4 regions of the Paenibacillus sp. FSL R10-2748 genome follow, and region 4 is predicted to be linked to each of the others. Evidence: riboswitches for the same ligand, from Rfam matches in the RefSeq annotation. Region 4 holds a riboswitch; each other region holds the start of a gene.
The links. Region 4 has a riboswitch for cobalamin ahead of NSS66_RS10850 (ABC transporter substrate-binding protein). Riboswitches for the same ligand answer to the same signal wherever they lie in the genome.
Positions count from the first base shown of each region.

Region 1: it holds a riboswitch for cobalamin, as region 4 does, so the genes downstream of both, NSS66_RS04475 (ABC transporter substrate-binding protein) here and NSS66_RS10850 (ABC transporter substrate-binding protein) in region 4, are expected to answer to the same signal.
Region 2: it holds a riboswitch for cobalamin, as region 4 does, so the genes downstream of both, metE (5-methyltetrahydropteroyltriglutamate--homocysteine S-methyltransferase) here and NSS66_RS10850 (ABC transporter substrate-binding protein) in region 4, are expected to answer to the same signal.
Region 3: it holds a riboswitch for cobalamin, as region 4 does, so the genes downstream of both, cobJ (precorrin-3B C(17)-methyltransferase) here and NSS66_RS10850 (ABC transporter substrate-binding protein) in region 4, are expected to answer to the same signal.

Region 1 is NZ_JBBOTK010000001.1:939,685-944,612, reverse strand. It holds gene cbiB (adenosylcobinamide-phosphate synthase CbiB) at 1-942, shown strand, start outside; gene NSS66_RS04480 (histidine phosphatase family protein) at 986-1,738, shown strand; cobalamin riboswitch at 1,860-2,053, shown strand; gene NSS66_RS04475 (ABC transporter substrate-binding protein) at 2,263-3,270, shown strand; gene NSS66_RS04470 (FecCD family ABC transporter permease) at 3,267-4,313, shown strand; gene NSS66_RS04465 (ABC transporter ATP-binding protein) at 4,310-4,928, shown strand, end outside.
Region 2 is NZ_JBBOTK010000003.1:418,087-423,014, forward strand. It holds gene NSS66_RS11835 (DUF6985 domain-containing protein) at 364-897, shown strand; gene metE (5-methyltetrahydropteroyltriglutamate--homocysteine S-methyltransferase) at 985-3,303, opposite strand; cobalamin riboswitch at 3,464-3,659, opposite strand; gene nrdG (anaerobic ribonucleoside-triphosphate reductase activating protein) at 3,835-4,332, opposite strand; gene NSS66_RS11850 (anaerobic ribonucleoside triphosphate reductase) at 4,329-4,928, opposite strand, start outside.
Region 3 is NZ_JBBOTK010000003.1:447,463-452,390, reverse strand. It holds gene NSS66_RS11980 (sirohydrochlorin chelatase) at 1-284, opposite strand, end outside; gene cobJ (precorrin-3B C(17)-methyltransferase) at 377-2,173, opposite strand; cobalamin riboswitch at 2,485-2,670, opposite strand; gene NSS66_RS11970 (LOG family protein) at 2,728-3,282, opposite strand; gene NSS66_RS11965 (uroporphyrinogen-III synthase) at 3,489-4,340, opposite strand; gene NSS66_RS11960 (GerAB/ArcD/ProY family transporter) at 4,442-4,928, opposite strand, start outside.
Region 4 is NZ_JBBOTK010000003.1:194,550-199,477, reverse strand. It holds gene nikB (nickel ABC transporter permease) at 1-577, opposite strand, end outside; gene NSS66_RS10850 (ABC transporter substrate-binding protein) at 593-2,173, opposite strand; gene NSS66_RS10845 (hypothetical protein) at 2,290-2,433, opposite strand; cobalamin riboswitch at 2,391-2,594, opposite strand; gene NSS66_RS10840 (nucleobase:cation symporter-2 family protein) at 3,284-4,591, opposite strand; gene NSS66_RS10835 (xanthine phosphoribosyltransferase) at 4,585-4,928, opposite strand, start outside.

The sequences.
Region 1 (4,928 bases), on a different contig from region 4:
TATCTTTTGGACAGGCTGATCGGTGACCCGAGGTGGTTGCCGCATCCAGTCATCGGTATGGGACATGCCATTTCAGCATTGGAAAAAGTGATTCGCCGCCAGGCCCGAAGTGACCGGGGGTTGAAACGTGCGGGTATACTGCTTCCACTCATTGTGGCGGGAGGCTCCTTTACGCTCGCCTGGGCGCTATTGCACTTGCTTGCCTGGATCCATCCGTGGTTGTCTGTCGGCGTAGAAATGGTGCTGATTGCGACCACGATTGCTTCCAAAGGACTAAAGGACGCAGGAATGGCAGTATACCGAGCGTTGCAGGCGGATGACCTGGCTGCGGCACGGCGGGAGCTGGGCATGATAGTTGGGCGGGATACGCAACAGCTTGATGAGCCTGAGATTGTACGCGGTACGGTTGAAACGGTCGCTGAAAATATCGTGGACGCGATTATTTCCCCGCTTTTTTATGCCCTGATCGGGGGAGCACCCTTGGCGCTGGCTTATCGTGCTGTGAATACGCTCGATTCCATGGTTGGCTATAAAAATGAAAAGTATCTGCATTTAGGCTGGGCTTCAGCACGTCTGGATGATGTCGCTAACTACATTCCGGCACGCCTGACAGCGGCAATGCTTGTGGTAGCGGCGTGGATGTACAAGCGAGATGCTGCAAGAAGCTGGCGCACAGTCAAGCGAGACGCTCGTCTGCACCCAAGCCCGAACAGTGGCTTCCCGGAATCGGCTGTTGCTGGTGCACTGGGGATTCGTCTTGGAGGCTATAATGTGTATCATGGCGTGCGCTCCTTTCGTGCATACATGGGCGATTGGATACGACCGCTAGAGTCGAAAGATATACGGCATACGATCCAGCTGATGTTCGCCGTGTCCAGTATGTTTGTAGGATTGTGTTTGTTAGGAGCCGCAGGTTGTTTTGCCTTGGGATGGGTGCGGTGAGGAGTGACACACTGAATAATGATCGAGCAGGAAGTGACATTTCTTGAAACAAGATATAGCAGCAAAAAGGAGAGTAGAATACGCACAAAGTCCGAACTCACAGGAGGATAAGGTGCCGTATGATGCTAAAGAAGATCTGCATTGGGACATGGAACTCGTGTTAGTTCGTCACGGCACAACCTTATGGAACAAGGAACGTCGATATCTGGGACACTCCGACTTAGGTTTGCTACCGGGAGCAGAGCAGGAATTAAAGCCTTTGCAAGAAAAATTGCAAGGGCAGTCCTTTGCTCGAATCTATTGCAGCGATTTAATGCGATGTCGCCAGACCTTGCAGATCATTGTGCCAGAATCAGAATTGACGTCTGGAGATTCCCTATCTACTATGTCTCCTATGATGGAACCACGTCTGCGAGAGCTTCATTTTGGCGAGTGGGATGGAAAAACGTATGACATGCTCAAGGATGTGTCTTTGTATCGCGCTTGGATTGATGAGCCACAACGGATAACCCCTCCTGGAGGAGAGTCTTGGACAGATTTTGTGAATCGTCTACGGAAATTTCTTGACTCTCTGTATGAATGGCGTGTTGCTATGGAAGTTCAACCCATGGGTTTGACTGCTGCGCCGCTCTCTGTTTTGGTCGTTACGCATGGTGGCGTAATTCGTCAGTTGGCTTGCATGCTGATACCGGGTCATGATTTTTGGAGTCTGAATCCGAGGCCGGGAGAAGCATTTAGGATTCAATTGAGGCTGGCAGGACGGCACAATTACATAGCAGAAATGCTTCCTCATTAGGTTAGACACCTGCGGATAAAGAGGCTGTTTGGGTTGTAAGCCGCCTCTTTTTAACCTATAATCATCAAGTAAAAGAACGGCTTGACTACCACTTATCAAATATCCAGCAGACGAGGTCGGCGCAGCGTGATGAAACTATGGTTTCCCTTGCCTGCGCTGTTAAAAGGGAAGTCGGTGTGAGTCCGGCGCGGTCCCGCCACTGTAAATGGAAACATGCCCGTTAGTCCTGCTTTATGTGCTACTAAGCATATGAAAGAATTTCAGGACATGCATCTTACCATAAGTCAGGATACCTGCCCGTCCGCCTGTCACCATAATCCTTCGAGGAAAGGATGACGTGTTCGCAGTGACTGTCCATGCGGAAAGAAGCTGCCGCCTGCGCACGATCTGCGCTAACGTGACCCCTGTGTCCTGATATGAGGATGCGGGGGTTTTTTGATAGGAAAAGAAGGCTGGATTTAGAAGATATCTGATGATGCTCAAGTAACGCTCTTAACGATTTTTTTTATGAAGGGGTGCAAATCATGGCAGGAAAAAAAATAAAGGTTTGGACAACAGGTCTATTGGTTCTGATTTTGGCAGTTGTGCTGAGTGCATGTGGCGCTAATGGGAAAAATGCTGAAAATAAAGAGAATCAGACTTCTTCACAGCAGCCAGGAAAGACCGTAACCGCACAAGAGCCTCCGGGCAAAACAGTTTACCCACTCACGGTTAAGGATACAACAGGACAGGAATTTACATTCAAAAAAGCGCCGGATAAAATCGTTTCCGTCTCCCCGGCAGAAACCGAGGCGCTGTTCGCCATCGGGCTGGATAAGGAAATTGTTGGCGTCTCCGACTACTCTGATTACCCGGAAGCAGCTACGAAAAAGCCTAAAGTGGGCGGTATTATGAAACCGAACGAAGAGGCGATCATTGCTGCTAACCCGGAAGTCGTTTTTGCAGGGATATCACTTAGTGAACAGGCTACGACCAAGCTGCGCGACATGGGAATTATGATTTTTAAAACGGAACCGAAGACAGTTGAAGATGTCATGGCTAACATCGAATTGTATGGGAAAATCACCGATCATCAGAAAGAAGCGAGAGCGGTGACTGACAAGATGAGAGCAGATGTAGCTGAAGTGAAAGAAGGAATTAAAAATATCGGTAAAGGTCAGAAGCTGCGGGTATACGTCGAGTTTTCACCAGGCTGGACAGTTGGTAAAGGCGAGTTTATGGACGAGCTGATTACGTTGGCGGGCGGCGAAAATGTAGGCGCCACGCAGAAGGGGTGGTACCAAATTAGTGAGGAAAATATTATTGCTGCGAACCCTGACGTGATTTTGTACAGCAAAAGTGTCAAGGACGACAAAACTGGTCAAACGCTCGGTGAAATCATTAAAGCTCGCAGTGGATGGGATCAAATATCGGCTGTTCGCCACAACCGGGTGTTTGCCGTGGATGATAATTTGATCAGTCGTCCGGGTCCACGTGTAACGGAAGGTCTCAAGGAAGTGGCCAAGGGCGTGTATCCTGAAATTTTCAAATGAACCGTAAACTGATCGGCTTTGGAGGAACAGGTCTTGTCCTGCTGTTACTGACGCTGCTGCTCTGTCTTGGCATCGGCTCGGCCAAGCTTCCGGTCAGCCAGGTCACGGGCATTCTGGTTAACCACCTTCCGTGGTTAGGCGATACGTTTACACCGGATTGGAATACATCCTCAGAGCAGATTATTTTGAAGGTCAGATTGCCACGAGTGTTACTGGGAATGTTGGTAGGGGCAGCGCTGGCGCTGGCGGGAGCCGGATTTCAGGGTGTGCTGCGTAATCCTTTGGCTGATCCGTATACACTGGGGGTATCCTCGGGGGCTTCGGTAGGAGCGGCAGTACTGATTTATTGGGGCCTTCAATTTTCATTTGTTGGCATATGGACGCTGCCGTTAGTGGCATTTACGACCGGAATGCTGACGCTGTGGATGGTGCTGACGTTGGCACGGGAAGGTAGAAAAATCCCGACACAAAGTCTCATTTTGTCGGGTGTGGTGATGCAATCCTTTCTGGGGGCGGTTGTTTCCTTTCTGACAGCCATGTCGAAGGAGACGGTCAATGAAATATTGTACTGGACGATGGGAAGTCTTAGTCTGCGCGGTTGGTCATATACAGGAATCCTTTTACCTTATGTGGTCATAGGACTGGTATTTCTATGGAACCGGGCACGTGTGCTGAATATTTTGGCTTTGGGTGAACGTCAGGCGGCTCACATGGGAGTTCATGTAGATGCGACGAAGCTATCTGTTCTGATCATTTCCACGCTGCTGACAGCAGCCGCTGTCTCGGTATGTGGAGTGATTGGCTTTGTGGGACTCGTTGTACCGCATATCATTCGTCTGGTGACAGGGCCTGATTACCGGATGATTGTTCCATTATCTGCGCTCGGTGGAGCTATTTTTATGGCTTGGGCAGATACGGCGGCTCGCACGTTGTTAGCCCCCACGGAAATTCCTCTGGGCGTGATGACGGCCTTTGTTGGGGCACCGTTCTTCGCATATCTCCTGTACCGGAACAAGAAGCTGCGCAGGGGGGAAATGCTGTGACAGAACAAAGTGAATCACAGAAGGTACATGATCGGGCGTTAGAGGTAGCGGGTCTAACACGTGCCTATGGAGAGTTCCATGCGTTAAAGAATATAAGCTGGAGCGTCGACGAAGGAACTTGGTGGGGGATAATTGGTCCGAACGGCAGTGGAAAATCCACCTTGCTGCATTTGCTTTCCGGTGTAGATCAGCCAACTTCGGGAAACGTTCATATCTATGGCAAAAAGGTCGGTAGCTACAGCAGAAAAGAGCTTTCCCGACTCATAGCCGTACTCCAACAGGAAGGGCTTCCTCCAGTGGGATACACCGTCAGGGAAGTCGTAGAAATGGGACGTTTTCCTCATCAGGACTGGCTAGGCAGGGAAAAGGGTGTTGATGTGGAGGCGATCACGGATCGCGTGCTAGAGCGATTGGGTCTTACCACGCTGGCGGACAGAGCATTGGACCGCTTGAGTGGGGGACAGCGACAGCGTGTAGCTTTGGCAAAAGTAATGGTGCAGGAGCCACGAATATTGCTGCTGGACGAGCCTACGACCTATCTGGACTTGCGCTATCAGCTTGAATTTATGGAACTGTTGGCAGATTGGCGCCAAGAAACGGGTGTGACGATTATTG
Region 2 (4,928 bases), 220 kb from region 4:
GATGTTATCAATAATTCATAGGTGTCGTTCGGAATAAGGGGAAGAAACGTGTGTTTGTGCATAATTTGTCACGGGTACTAATTATAGAACAGTAGTCAGGTATAATTTAACATCATGTACTGATTAATGCAAGGTACTAAATTTTTAATAATAAAATATTTGTGCCGAAATGGGCAGATTTTCTTTCTTGAAGGCTTTATTGAATAGCGAATGTTGTAGAAAAAAGTATTTTTATTTGGAAATTACTCGAAATATGGCTGGAAGCACAAATAGGATGCTACTTTAATTTCATTCATTAAAATGATAGATTGTAAAGTATTCAATAGGGTTAAATATTACTTTTTATGAAGAGGTGGGTAAAGGGTGGATTGGAAAAATTGGTATATGGAACTGGAACAGGATGATGAGTCTTGGGATGTATCTGAGGAGATTGTTCTACGTGGTGTAGTACATCTTAATTTTTGCGGGCAGCCCTCGGAAGTAGAAGTCGAATTTATCGTGGGGGCTGACTCCGAAGAACAGGCACAGACTATAGAAGAACCTACTCAGTTGCAAAAAAAGACATGGGAGCAGTATATAGAATATTCGTCAGCTATTCATCCTCAAGTGTTGGAGTCCATACACCATCATTATGCTGACATAGTGGAAAAGTACCGGAATGCTTACAGTATATGGGGAGAGGACCCAGATGAATATGCGCCTTATGTGGAGCGGCCGGAACAATTGCTGGATCGAATACAACTTATGTCTATACTGATTTCCGACTCATCGGCAAAGGATGAACTGTATTTGAATTTTAGTTGCTCCTGGGATCGAGAACATGGCTTAGGCGTACATATGAAGCAGATGAAAATGGAGCATATTCAAGGCGTTTATACATTATATGACCTAGAATAAATCCCCCTTCCCGGCTTTTACCAAAAAGGGCCGGAAAGGGGAATAGGATATGGTGAAATGATGGTGCGATTCGATACGATAAAAAGATTAGTTGGATACAGCCAATGCAGCCCGGGCTGCTTGAGCCGCTTGTACCATTAGTCGCAAGGCGGCGATAGATTCCTCCTTGGTGCGGGTTTTCAGACCACAGTCCGGATTAACCCAGAACAAATCTGATGGCAGTACGCGCAGAGCACGCTGGATCATGCTTAGCATTTCAGATACATCGGGGATGCGCGGACTGTGGATATCGTACACGCCCAGACCGATGCCCTTGTCGTATACCTGATCTTCAAAGCTGACGATCAGTTCTCCGTGACTTCGCGAAGTTTCAATAGATATGACGTCGGCATCCATATCGGAGATGGACTGAATCATATGCTGAAATTCGGAATAGCACATGTGCGTATGGATTTGGGTCTCAGGTTCAACGGTGGCCGTGGTCACAAGGAAGGCTTGAACCGCCCAGTCCAGATAGGCTTGCTGTTGTTCTTTTTTCAGTGGAAGCCCTTCACGAATTGCAGGCTCATCGACCTGAATCATGCCGATGCCCGCTTGTTCCAGTGCCTCTACCTCTGCCCGTAATGCCAGAGCCAACTGTAAAGCAACTTGACTACGAGGAATATCGTTACGTTCAAAAGACCAGTTCAAAATGGTCACAGGGCCTGTAAGCATTCCCTTAACAGGCTTGGAAGTTAACGATTGGGCGAATGCCGTTTCTTCCACGGTCATGGGCTGATCAAAGGAAACGTCTCCGTATATAATCGGCGGTTTGACACAGCGGGAGCCGTAGGACTGCACCCATCCGTTTTGCGTAAAAGCAAAGCCGTTCAGCTTTTCGCCAAAAAATTCAACCATATCGGTCCGCTCAAATTCTCCATGAACAAGCACGTCAATGCCAATGTCCTCTTGAATATCAATCCATTCCTTAATTTGCTGTTGGATGAACGCCCGGTATTGCTCGGCTGACCATTCTCCTTTGCGATAGTGCAGGCGGGCCTTGCGGATCTCGGCGGTTTGCGGGAAGCTACCAATGGTCGTCGTAGGCAGTGGAGGCAACTTCAGCTTATTTTGTTGAATCTCACGACGCTCGGCGAAAGGAACGCTGCGTGACAGAGGCTCTTTTGCCAGCAGGTCGGCCAGATCGGCGGCTGTCTGTACGCGTGCCGCTGAGTTGTTGAAACGGGCTACCGCATCCGCACTTTGCTCAAGCTTGGTGAGTGCGGAAGGATCGTGTTTGCCAAGTGCAGCCGTCAGGACGGCGATTTCCTCCAGCTTTTCATCGGCAAAGGCCAGCGCTTGCACCAGCTCCTTGTCCAGCTTGTGCTCTGCCTCCAGACTGACTGGCACATGCAGCAGACTGCATGATGGCTGTACGATAAGCTGTGCGGCAGTGGTTTGTTCTGCTAACTGACCCAGCAGGGCAGCCACAGCGTTCAGGTCGCTTCGCCATATATTGCGCCCGTCAATAACCCCAGCGCCCAGCGTTTTTCCTTTAGGGAAGCCATGCTGCAATATATGCTGAAGATTTTCGCCATCATCATACACAAAATCAAGACCCAATCCCTGTACCGGAAGTGCGGACAGACGCTCATAATGGTCCAGGCTGCCAAAGTAGGTTTGCAGCATTATATTCAAGGAGGGCGCAGCTTGAGTCAAAGCTTCATAGACTTCCTGAATAATGTCCAAATCCTCTGCCGGGAATGAGGTGGTTAGGACAGGTTCATCGATTTGGACCCACTGAACGCCTTCTGCCGCTAGTTCAGACAGGATACGGGTGTACAGTGGCAGGAAGCTTCGTACGATGGTGGCCAAATCCTTACGATCATAGCCTTTGGATAAGGTAACGAATGAATAGGGGCCGATGAGGACCGGTTTCCCATCAATGCCTAGTTCTTGTTTTGCTTCACGATAAGCCTGTAAGGGTTTATTTTCAGTGAACACCGGGACTGCGTTTGCCAATTCAGGAACGATGTAGTGATAATTGGTATTCATCCATTTGGTCATTTCACTGGCGGTTGCTCCCTTCTGTCCACGAGCGATCCCAAAATACACGGCCAGAGGAACCGGACCTGCGGGACGATGGTTGAACCGTTCGGGTACCAGACCGAACATTACAGATGTATCCAGCATGTGATCGTAATAGGAGAAGTCTCCGACAGGAATGCGATCAATCCCCTTGTCACGCTGCTTGCTCAGATGCTCCAACCGTAATCTTTTCATCTCCGTCTGCAGTTCGCTTTCGTTAATGCTGCCGTTCCAGAAGCGTTCCAGTGCTTTCTTCCATTCCCGGTTTTCGCCGATACGCGGATATCCCAGATTACTGCTAATCAAGCCGGACAATTCAGGCCATTCAATAATGGACATGTACTTTTCCTCCTAGTGGGTAGCTGTTTTATTTTTACGTACCAAAAAAGGCATTCTTCCCCCAGAGTTAAAAATAAGTAGGGGAAAGAATGCCTCCGTGATTAAAAAATCAAAAATACGGCGACTGCTCTTAACACCTCCCTATCTTCCGTAGGTACTTGCGATGTTGTTAAAATAGGCAGGTCTCCTGACTTACGGATCATGACTCTCAGCATTCCTTCCCGGTCTGTGGACCAGTGGATATATGAACAGCTGAAAGTTCCCCGTTTACAGTGGCGGGACCGTGCCGGATTTGCACCGGCTTCCCTTTTAAGCCTGATCTGAATAGAACAGACACCTATCTCCAAGCTATGCGGTTAAGGTATGACGAATAATTATGCACTCGTATACTTGTTCACCATCATAAGTGAAACTTACAGGATGCGCAATAGAAACTCCAATGGAAACAGTTAGCTATATAAAAAAAGACAAGCCTTACCCATGATGGGGACTTGTCTTAGATATATAGCATCTTGCCGGGTAAACTTCGCGTTAAGCCAATGAAACGGTATAGCCTGCCTGAATGCTGGCTTTTACATCTACCAGACGCTGGTTGCGACTGCCCCGGAAGGGAAGGGTCAGGTCCTTTTGCTGTTCTACAAAACGACCATCCACAATCACATCGCACAAAAGCGCTAGCTCCTGTCGCTCCTGATCTGTGAGTAAATCTTCATAGACAAAGCCAGTATAAGCCCACACGGTTCGGTCGGGACAGGCCTCGCGGAAGTCACGCACAAATTGCGAGCATTCTGCTGCTGAGAAAAACGGATCTCCCCCGCAGAGAGTCAGTCCGTCCAACAACGGATTATCCATGATGTCACGAATGACTTCCTGTTGTCGTTGGGGTGTAAATGGCTCACCTGCACGGAAGCTCCACGACGCTGGATTAAAGCATCCGGGACAGGCATGACGGCAACCGCTAATAAACACGACAGTGCGCAGGCCGTATCCTTCGTTCAGAGATTCCGGAATGTAGCCACACAAATTCACTTATGTTTCACCCGGTCTCGAACTTCTGCCTGTTTTGCAGCATTAAAGCGAACGGTATAATCTCCTGTCAGATATCCGGTTACCCGACGTAAGCGCTGAAAGTGTGTATGCTCCTCATCTGTGCCGCATTGGGGGCAGCTTGTCCCGATAATCCCTTCATAACCACATTCCGTACAACGATCCACCGGGTGGTTGATAGAGAAATAGCCGATGTTCTGATGCAGCGCGTACTGAACAATTTTAAGAAACGCATCCGGGTTATTCCGCGCGTTACCATCCAGCTCGATGTATGAAATCGCACCAGCGTTGCAGAGGTTATGGAACGGAGCTTCCAAGCTGATTTTACGAGCAGCCGGGAGCGTATAATACACGGGAATATGAAAAGAATTCGTGTAATATTCTCGATCATTTACCTCAGGGATAATCCCGAAATCACGTTGATCCAGCAATGTGAACTTGCCCGACAGACCTTCGGCAGGCGTAGCGAACAATGTAATATTTAAATTGTGATATTCACTCATTCGATCGCAATACACGCGCATGGAAGTGATGATTCGCTGTGCCTCGCGGTATACGAAATCATCCTCCCCGTGGTG
Region 3 (4,928 bases), 250 kb from region 4:
TCCACCTGCGGATATTTTGCTTTTGCCCGGTCAATAGCCATCGGAATATCAATTTTGGCATGTACCGCTGCGAACAAGATAATCGGAATAAGAACGACACGCGTCGCCCCTTTCTCCACACATGTTTGCATCCCTTCAGCAATGCTGGGACGTGCCAACTCCAAGAAACAGGTTTCCACGCACATATCCGGTACCCGGTCTGCCACTGCCTGTGCAAATTCCAGCAGCTCCTGGTTCCCCTCCGGGTCCCGACTTCCATGTCCAACCAACAATATTGCATCCACTGCTGTTTTTTCCTCCTCTTTAATAGGGATAACCTGCATGACGCCCTATTTTATATATATGCTTGTATCCAGTTCATCAGGCCTTCATTCCATTAATCACCACAAACCGCATTCACTTCTACCGTTGCTGGTGCATCTTCATGCCGGAAACCCGCAACGACACCTACACGTTTAAAAAATTTATGAAAACGCTCATTCGGATGCCCTTTTTCCTTATATTCAGCAATGACGTTCTCCACGATATCAGTAATCTGATCACCCGGAATTCCTTCCGCTACAGGCTGAGCAGCATGAGCATTGCGGCCGAATTTTTTGCCGCCGAGGAAGAGATCGTATCCTCCCTTGCGATAGACGATTCCGATATCCTCCAGCACCGCTCCATAGCAAGCCATACCGCATCCGTTCAATGCAATACTCGTTTCCTTGGGTGCCTGTAATCCGCCAAGTACAACCTGTAGATGCTCAGCCACAGGTACAGCGTCATCCTTCTCCATATTACAGAAGTCGCACGCCTTCACCTTAAACACATCGCCAATCGGCATGACAATGAATCGTTCATCCCGCAGCCGTCCGACCAGTTCCTCGGGGTCTGCACACGGCACGCGCAGCACGATCTGATGATCTGGCGTGTATTCCAGCTCGCCGTCATCACCCGCTACCTCGGCGAGCAGCGCCATCTGACGAGCGGTGAACTTCTTGTTTCCCACACCCGGGGAAACGCCCACCTCAAACAGCGCAGGCTTGCCAAAGCCGCCTGTCGCCATTCCAGCCGTAGCCCCCGCTCCGGCCACCGCTGACGTTCCGGCGGTGCTCTCGGCGGTAGGCGCTTGCCCGCTCCAGCGAGCGTTGGCTGCGCCAGGCAGCTTGCCGCCGACAGCGAGGCGGCTTAGTGCCTCTGCCGCCAGCGATGCCGGGGCTGCGCCGGTTTGCACAGCATTCGTTGCCTGCACGGCAGCCATCGCTTGCGGGCGTGCCTGCGTCGCAACCGCAGCGCCGCTCGCGGAGGGTCCAGCGGGCGTAGTCGGGGCTGCGCTTGCCTGCGGTGTATCCTCTTGTGCGCCCAGCGACCACGGCTCCGCTTCCGTGCGGAGACGCTGGTGCGGCTTGAGTGCCTGCTCGGTCGCATCTAATGTGTATTTGCGCTGATATCCGCGCGGAGTCACGATCAAGCCGTCATACACTGTCGTCGAGGAATTGCCGATGATTACAGTCGTCAGCATCCCAATGTCATGGTTCAGCATATCTTCCAGCGTCGTTACAATAACTTGCTGACGTTCACGATAAGCACTTTTCACCAACCCGACTGGAGTTTGCGGATCGCGGTAACGCAGCAAAATGGACTGCGTCTCCACAATCTGGCGGGTACGCCGACCACTGCGCGGGTTGTATAATGCAATCACAAAATCGGCCGAAGCCGCTGCTTCTACGCGCTTCACAATCGTTTCCCATGGGGTCAGATGATCACTCAGACTGATCGTGCACGCATCATGCATAACTGGCGCCCCCAACAGTGATGCACAGGACTGAATAGCCGAGATCCCCGGTACGACTTCTACCTCAACCCCGTCCTCGCGTCGCCAGCCTTTTTGCATCAGCACCTCATACACCAGCCCTGCCATACCATAGACTCCCGCATCTCCACTGGAAATGACAGCTACCTTCTTGCCCATCTCTGCTTGGCGAACCGCCTCCTGTGCACGGCTCACTTCCTCTGTCATTCCTGTGCGTACAATCTCCTGTCCGTTCAACAACGGACGGATCAAATCAACGTAGGTATTGTAGCCGATAATGACCTCACTTTCGGCCAGCGCATCCAGCGCCCGTTTTGTGATATGTTCCATATCTCCTGGTCCAAATCCAATCACCAGCAATTTTCCTAATGGGCTCATCGTGCTCCTCCTATTCATCCTTTTCAGGGCAGCTATGCTATCTATTTCAATGATTTATGCACATCGTGTAACTCGAAAAAACCCCATCCTGCCCGGATGGGGTTTCTATGTACGCATCTCTCATCAGACGAACAAACAGCGTAAGAAGACACTATTTGTCTTCCTCCAGCCTGCCGTTGTTTTCCATCTGACTGTTTACGCTTCAAACGCTGCTGCACGTTCAAATCCACGCAAACCTCTAGCCAACATGGAAAAAGCAACGTGTGCCTGATTTCCTGATTTCGTACACCCATCCTCTCCGCGAAGGTTAACGGTGCATACAGATCAAGGTAGGTCTCCTGGCTTGGCATCAACGGATTCTTTCGTCTTCCCCGTTTTTCACGAGTGACCATTTTAAAAAATCCTCTTCCTTACAGTGGCGGGACCGCTCGGGATTTGCACCCGATTCCCTGTTACCCTTTGCTCAACCGCAAAGGCACCTTGTCTGTCCGCTATTTGATTATGGGTCTTATCATAACCTTGCCTCAATCAGTTGTGCAAGCACGAAAAACGCTTTATTTCAAGTTCTCTGCTTTATTTTTTAACATATGTAGCAATTCGTCCGGGTCCGCAGAGATACTTAATAACGCTGGGTGCTCGGCCCCGGTAAACCCTTCTTGCACGCTATGACGCACCATTTCTACTAACGGGTCAAAATATCCATTCACATTCAACAGCCCAATGGGCTTGCGATGAATCCCGATTTGCGCCCAGCACAATACCTCGAATAGCTCCTCGAAGGTTCCCAAGCCACCCGGAAGAGCGATAAACGCATCGGCCATCTCGCTCATTGCCGCTTTACGCTCATGCATGCTTGCTACCTCAATAAATTCGGTAACTCCCCGATGAATGATCTCTGCATCAAATAATAGGGTGGGCATAATGCCAGTGACCTGACCGTCACCCGCCAGCATTCCATCCGCCACCTCTCCCATCAGCCCCCTGCTAGAGCCACCATAGATCAGACGGATATGATGGCGAGCCATGGCTTCCCCCAGCTTGCCTGCAGCCTCAACATATACCGATGAATGTCCAGGTCTGGACCCGGCAAATACGCAAATAGAATTCATTAACGTCTCAGCTCCTGTCCTAAGTATCATGCATCGAAACTTATTCATTATATTAGATAAACATTTTCGCTATAACAAAAATCTTTGTCGATGCATGTCCAACAAAAAAAGATAAAGACCTCGTAGGCCCTTATCTTTATTTTACTCTGTATCCCAAAATATAAGTTCATTTTTTAGCATACTGCATTTATAATTTCTATCTCATTTCAATGACCATTCACGATCTTCAGACCACAGCCATGCACCGAATCGTTATGTTCAAAATATTTACCCAGCTCCACCATCATCGCGCCCATGCGCTCTTCGGTTGGAAACACGACTCGGTCAATCCCTTCTTCCACAATGGACTGTGCAGTCACCTTCCCTACGGATACAGCAATCACATCCTCACGAAAAGCTTCCAGTAACTCCTCGATTCGATTTTGCTCTCTGGCATATTGGGCCAAAAATCGGATTTGCGGACCACTTGTAAACGTAACAGCATCAACATTACGATGGATAACATCCTCCAGTAACGCCTGCAATTTTGCTTCCTCAGGTGGGATATGCTTATAAGGAAGTACCTGGCGGGTCACTGCCCCCTGCTCGTCCAGCCACTTTACCAACCGTGGAGCTGGATCGCCATGCAGTTGCAACAGTACTTCCTTCCCCTTCAGATCGTATGGGGCGAAAGCTCCTGTCAATCCGATCAAACTTCCGTCCTCGTCTCGTACTGCTGGCGTAAAGCCACGCTTTTTGAGTCCATTGACCGTCTTGTAGCCCCGCGCTGCAATGTTGGAGGATTGCAGCAACTCCATAATCTGCTCGGCCACGCCCATATCCTCTGCCATATCGAACAAGGCATCCAGCCCCATACCTGTCGTGAAGATGTACCAGTCCGGAGGGTGCTTCACCCACGATACAACAGCGTTGCGCAGCTCGATATCATCCAAAAAAACGGTGCCCTGGGCCGGGCGCTGTACTGGCTCACCCCCCATCTTCACAACTAGCAGCGCCATTTCTTCTGCTTTACGGGGACCAGCAAGAGCGACTCTCTTACCTGCCATGCGTTGTGCCATTCTGTTGCCTCCCTTGTAGAAGTCGTATTTCTTTCTACCAAGTATACAATCAGAGGGGTAAAAGACAAATAAGAATTACTTTTCCGATAAATACAGTAATCTTATAAGTGGTCGTGTCCTGTTCTGCCTCCATGCTGGCTTTCTTTCTGACTACTGCTATCCCGCTCTCCGTTAGATGCCTTATCATCTCCGCCTCTCCCTTTAGATTTGGGTCGGAGCAACATCCATAGCAACAAGGGCATGATAACAAAAAAAATGATCATCACCGCGGTCCACTCCCGGCTGAAATCATAAATTTGCACGATGTTGGAGAACAGCATAAACGAACAGACGTAACCCAACAAACCTACGGGCCAAACCATCAGACTTCCCCATGCATGGGCAAACATACGCTTTACTGCCAAACTGGTAACGTACAGGTCAACCCCAATCTTCGTAAGAAAGGTCGGTACAGTCAGTGCTGCCACGAACAAGTCGAACCGATCCAGAAAGTCCGTTAGCTGCAATTGACGCACTAGTTCATAGGATGGATAAAATAGCCGGGACAAGATAGGAACACCAATAACCAACTCCGACAGCAACATCAGC
Region 4 (4,928 bases):
GGGCTTGCACCGCTCCCAAACCTGCGCCAAGAGTCAGCGCTGGGAGCACTAGATGTGTCCAGTCCTCCCTTCCCATGGATGGGAGCCAGCCCAAGCGAACGGAGAATAGATAGATCAACAGAAAACCAAGCCAAAAAGAGGGAATCGACGATCCCAGCAGGGCAAACAGCCTGCCCAGACGATCCAGTGGGCCGCTGATTTTTAGCGAGGCAGCCAGTCCCAGCCCCAGCGTAAGCACCGTCATGACGGCAAAGCCCGCAGCAGCTAGCTCCACAGTAGCAGGCAGTCTGTTCCATAGTTCGGCTAGCACGGATTCCTTGGATACATACGAGGTGCCCCAATGCCCCGTGAACACATCTCGCAGCCAGTTCACATATTGAATATGAAGCGGCTCGTTTAAGCCCAGTTCCTGCCGTAGCGTCGTCAACGCCTCCTCAGAGGCAGGGACATTATGCGCGGTGAGCAAAATAGTAGCAGGGTCACCAGGAGCGAGCCGCATCAGTACAAAAGTCAGCGTGGATACAACGAATACAATGATGAGCAGCTGCGCCACACGTTCCAGTATAAAACGAATCATAGGATACGCAGCTCGTTATTCCGTAATATCAGATTGCGCTGTAATGTAGTAATACTCGATCGGATGGGGTGTAAAACCCTCCACCCCTTTTTTCACACCAAACACATTATCAGGATGCACAATGAACGACTGTGGCAAATCCGCATTGATGATATCCAGCGCTTGTAGTGTCACAGCATTACGCTGCGCTGTATCCTTCGCCAGCTTCAAGCTGTTAAGAATACTCTCTAGCGGTTTGGAACTATACCGGCTTACATTGGCTTCACTTTTCGAAGAATAAAACATGTCCATAAAATATTGCGGCTCTCCTGTATGAGCAGTAAGCATGCTGTACATTGCAAAATCCCAATCGTTTTTGGTCAACGCCTCGTCGATATTTTCCACCTTGCGAATCTTGACCTGGATTCCCTCTTTCAGCAATTGGCTTTGGATGACCTCAGCCATAACAGAGAGCTCTGGACGCTGAGGGAAAGTCAGCAGCGTAACCTCGAACGGCTTGCCTTGCTTAGTCCATGTCCCTTGAGCGTCCTTCTGCCAGCCATCCTTCGTCAACAGCTGCTCTGCCGTTCCATCCAGCGCTTTACGCTCAACTTTACCGAAGGGAAGAATGCTCGGGAACGGACTGCTTGCTTCCGTACCGAAGCCCCTCATGACGGCGCTCACAATCGATGTGCGCGGAATCAGGCTGTCCACCACCTTACGGTTCGCCGCATCCTTGAATACTGGCGATTCCATATTGTACACGATCATATGGGTGCGCAAGGAGGGAGCCGACAGCACTTGTAGCTTGTCGTTCTTTTTCAGTACCTCTGCGTTATCAACTGGAATATCCGTCGCCACGTCCACCTCGCCGGATTGCAGCGCCATCAGGCGCGAATTCCCATCCGTAATGAACTTCATCGTCGCTTCAGCCAGTCGTGCCTTCTCGCCCCAATATCCGTCATAACGCTCTACGACCAAGGATTGGTCCTTGTTGAATGCTTTGATTTTAAAGGCGCCTGTCATCGCTGGGTAGCTCTGCTCATCTTTCATCGATGCCACATCCAGTACAATCGTCGATGGATCAGCTAGATTGGACACCAGCGCCGCGTTCGGCTGGTTTGTCGTGATTTTCAAAGCCAGCGGGCCGCTTACATCAATGGACTTCACATTCAGTAAATCCTTCGCCAGATGGCTTTTCTCGATAGAGCGCAGCAAAGACGCTTTTACACCTGCTGCATCCATACTCTTTCCATCATGAAAAGTGACTTTATCCTGCAAGCTGAACGTCCAAACTGTAGGACTATCCTGCTTCCACTCCTTTGCCAGCCAAGCCACAGGCTCCAGCTTTTCATTCAAACGTACCAGTGTCTCACCTGCACCGGATCGCATCACATCCCAGCTATTATCTCCGTGCGGGTCAACGCCTGACGGTTTCCATGTATACGCCATTATCAGCTTTTTACCTGTCGCTGTTTGTTGTGCTGACGCGTTTTCACCCTTGCCGGAGCTATCCGACGTCTTATTGCTGGTACATCCCGAAAGAGCCATAACTGCCAGAAATAGCATCACCCCTGTACATATCAACCATGAACGCCTACTACGATTGCTAATCATTCAAAGAATCCCCCTCTATCTTGTAAAATCATATAAACCTAACGCAAAACGCGAAAAAAGCATTCCGGACCACTTGATCAGCAGTCAGAAATGCTTTCATTATAAAATGTCAAAACTCACCTCGAAGCCAACTCCAAAAACATAGAAGGGATCAGATCGGTTTCAGACATTCCGTATGCAGCACGCCTAACCACCTCCCCAGCATCCCGTGGGTCTGACAGTGATGTCAAAACAGGCAGGTCTCCTGACTCCAGGCGCATCTTTCAGGCCTTCCCGGTTCTTCACAGTTCCAGTGGCTGTTCTGAAAGCTCCAGCAGTATCCTGCTGATGCCTGTATACAGTGGCGGGCCCGTGTCGGAATCAACCGAACTTCCCTTTTAAGTGAACACGCTCAACAACTATCCACATGGTCTCAACAAAACCCCGTACATAGAGTCGTCCGGCTCACACCTGTTTTCTTCCTTTATTTCTTTCCATTACGATCTTATTTTGTTGTCACAGGCTTGTCAATAAATGCTGCACAATAATTTAAATTTGAACGATGTGGCGAGAATGAAGGTGATGTCTATTCATTGCGTGCACGAAATGAACGTGCTAAAATTAGGTATATAGATAATCATCGTGTCCGTATACTAAAAAGAGTCTTCGCCGCGCCAACGGCAAAGACTCTTAGGACTTGAAAGGCTGTGGATCACCACCACGGCGCGCTGCATAACTAAATGTTAATGCAAACGAAACCCACCGTTAGGGGCCAACCTAATTACGCGGTGGGTTTTCGCTTGTTCCGAAATTTTCGACGTAGCCAGCGATAAAGTTTACGAATACTAAACACCAGGCTTAGTAACGTAACCATCCAACGCAACACATCGTAGCACGACACAAGGTTGACCATCGGCTTCACCCCCTTTCGGGAAGCTGCACCGTGGTCCGAAAACATCCACCACTATTCAAAATCCATAAGGTAAATTATACCACTGCCTCGCCCACTACTCTAGCAAATTCCTCTAGTAAATAAATCAACTTAAGAGCTAACTTTAGCGCCACTGCACAGTCGGACAGGGTCAATATCTATATGTCCCCAGACGGCAAGGGTTTATTTATCCCTAATCATCAAACCTTCTGTGGAACCTCCTGAACCGTCACGCCTTTGACCGATTCGCCCTGTTTTCTTGTCAAAACGATGTTCAAGACAATCGCTGTAATCGAACCCGAAACGATACCATTTTGCAACAGCATTTTAGCAAAGCTCGGCAGCTGGTCGAACATTTGCGGCAGAACGGCAGAGCCTAGGCCCACGGCAATGCTGCATGCTGCGATCAGCAGATTGCTTTCTTTCCGTAGATCCACTTCTGACAAAATAGACATGCCTGATGCAGCGACCGAGCCGAACATGACGATCATCGCCCCGCCCAGCACAGCGTTAGGAATCACTGTCGTTAAGGCAGCCAGCTTAGGAAGCAAACCAAGAACAACCATGATACCGCCCGCAGCAAAAATAACGTTTCGCGATTTGACGCGCGTGAGTGAAATCAAACCAACATTTTGCGAGAAAGCTGTATAAGGAAACGCGTTAAAAATACCCCCAAGCATAATCGCAAGTCCTTCGGAACGCAGACCATTGACGATCTGCTTCTGCTCCACCTTCTGATCAATCGCTTTGCCTACTGCCAAATAAACGCCTGTAGACTCAACCATACTGACAATATTGACGATAATCATCGTACAAACTGCCATAATGCTAAACTCTGGCTTACCAAAATAAAACGGCTGTGCAACACTCACCCATGAAGCCTCCGCCACGGGAGCAAAATGCACCATTCCCATTCCATAAGCAACCACTGTGCCCGCGAACAACCCAATAAGCACGGAAATCGAGCGCAAAAAGCCTTTTGCCAACCGATTCACAAGCAGAATAACCAGTAGTGTGACTAAGGCCAACAGTAAATTACGTGGCTGTCCAAAGTCCGAACTGCCCTGACCCCCTGCTACATTGTTCATCGCCACCGGAATAAGGGATAGACCGATAATCGTAACGACCGAACCTGTAACCACCGTCGGGAAAAAGCGTAGCAGCTTGCCATACAACGGTGCTGCTAACACCACAAATATACCAGACAAAATAATGGCACCATACGCTGTCGCTAAATTTGAGGTCGAAGCAATCGCGATGATGGGCCCTACTGCCGTAAACGTACAACCTAAAATGACAGGCAGTCTACTACCGAAAAAGCGTGTGCCCATAATCTGTAATAACGTAGCAATCCCGCAAGTGAACAGATCGGCAGCCACCAAATAAGCCATCTGGGCTGGCGTCAGGTGCAATGCTCCCCCTACAATTAGAGGTACAGCAATTGCTCCAGCGTACATCGCCATGACATGCTGGAAGCCCAGCGCGAATAACTTTTGTTTACTTAACATCCCACATTCTCCTTAACGGGAGGAATCACCGCGCCAGCTTCCTCTATAAAATGAACCTCGCCTGGTGCCATGGAAGCGATACGCGCAAGAGAGCGCACAGCAATGCCTCTCTGCTCCAACAGTCCACGACCTTCCTGGAAGCTCTTCTCAATCACACAGCCAACCCCGGCTAGCTCCGCTCCTGCTTCCTTCACAATATCCGTAAGTCCGACCAATGCTGCGCCAGTAGCCAAAAAATCATCTACGATCAGCACATGGTCGCTGGCATGGAGATATTTTTGGGAAATACTCACCTGATAGGTTTCCTGCCGAGTGAACGAATGAACCTCTGCGAAGT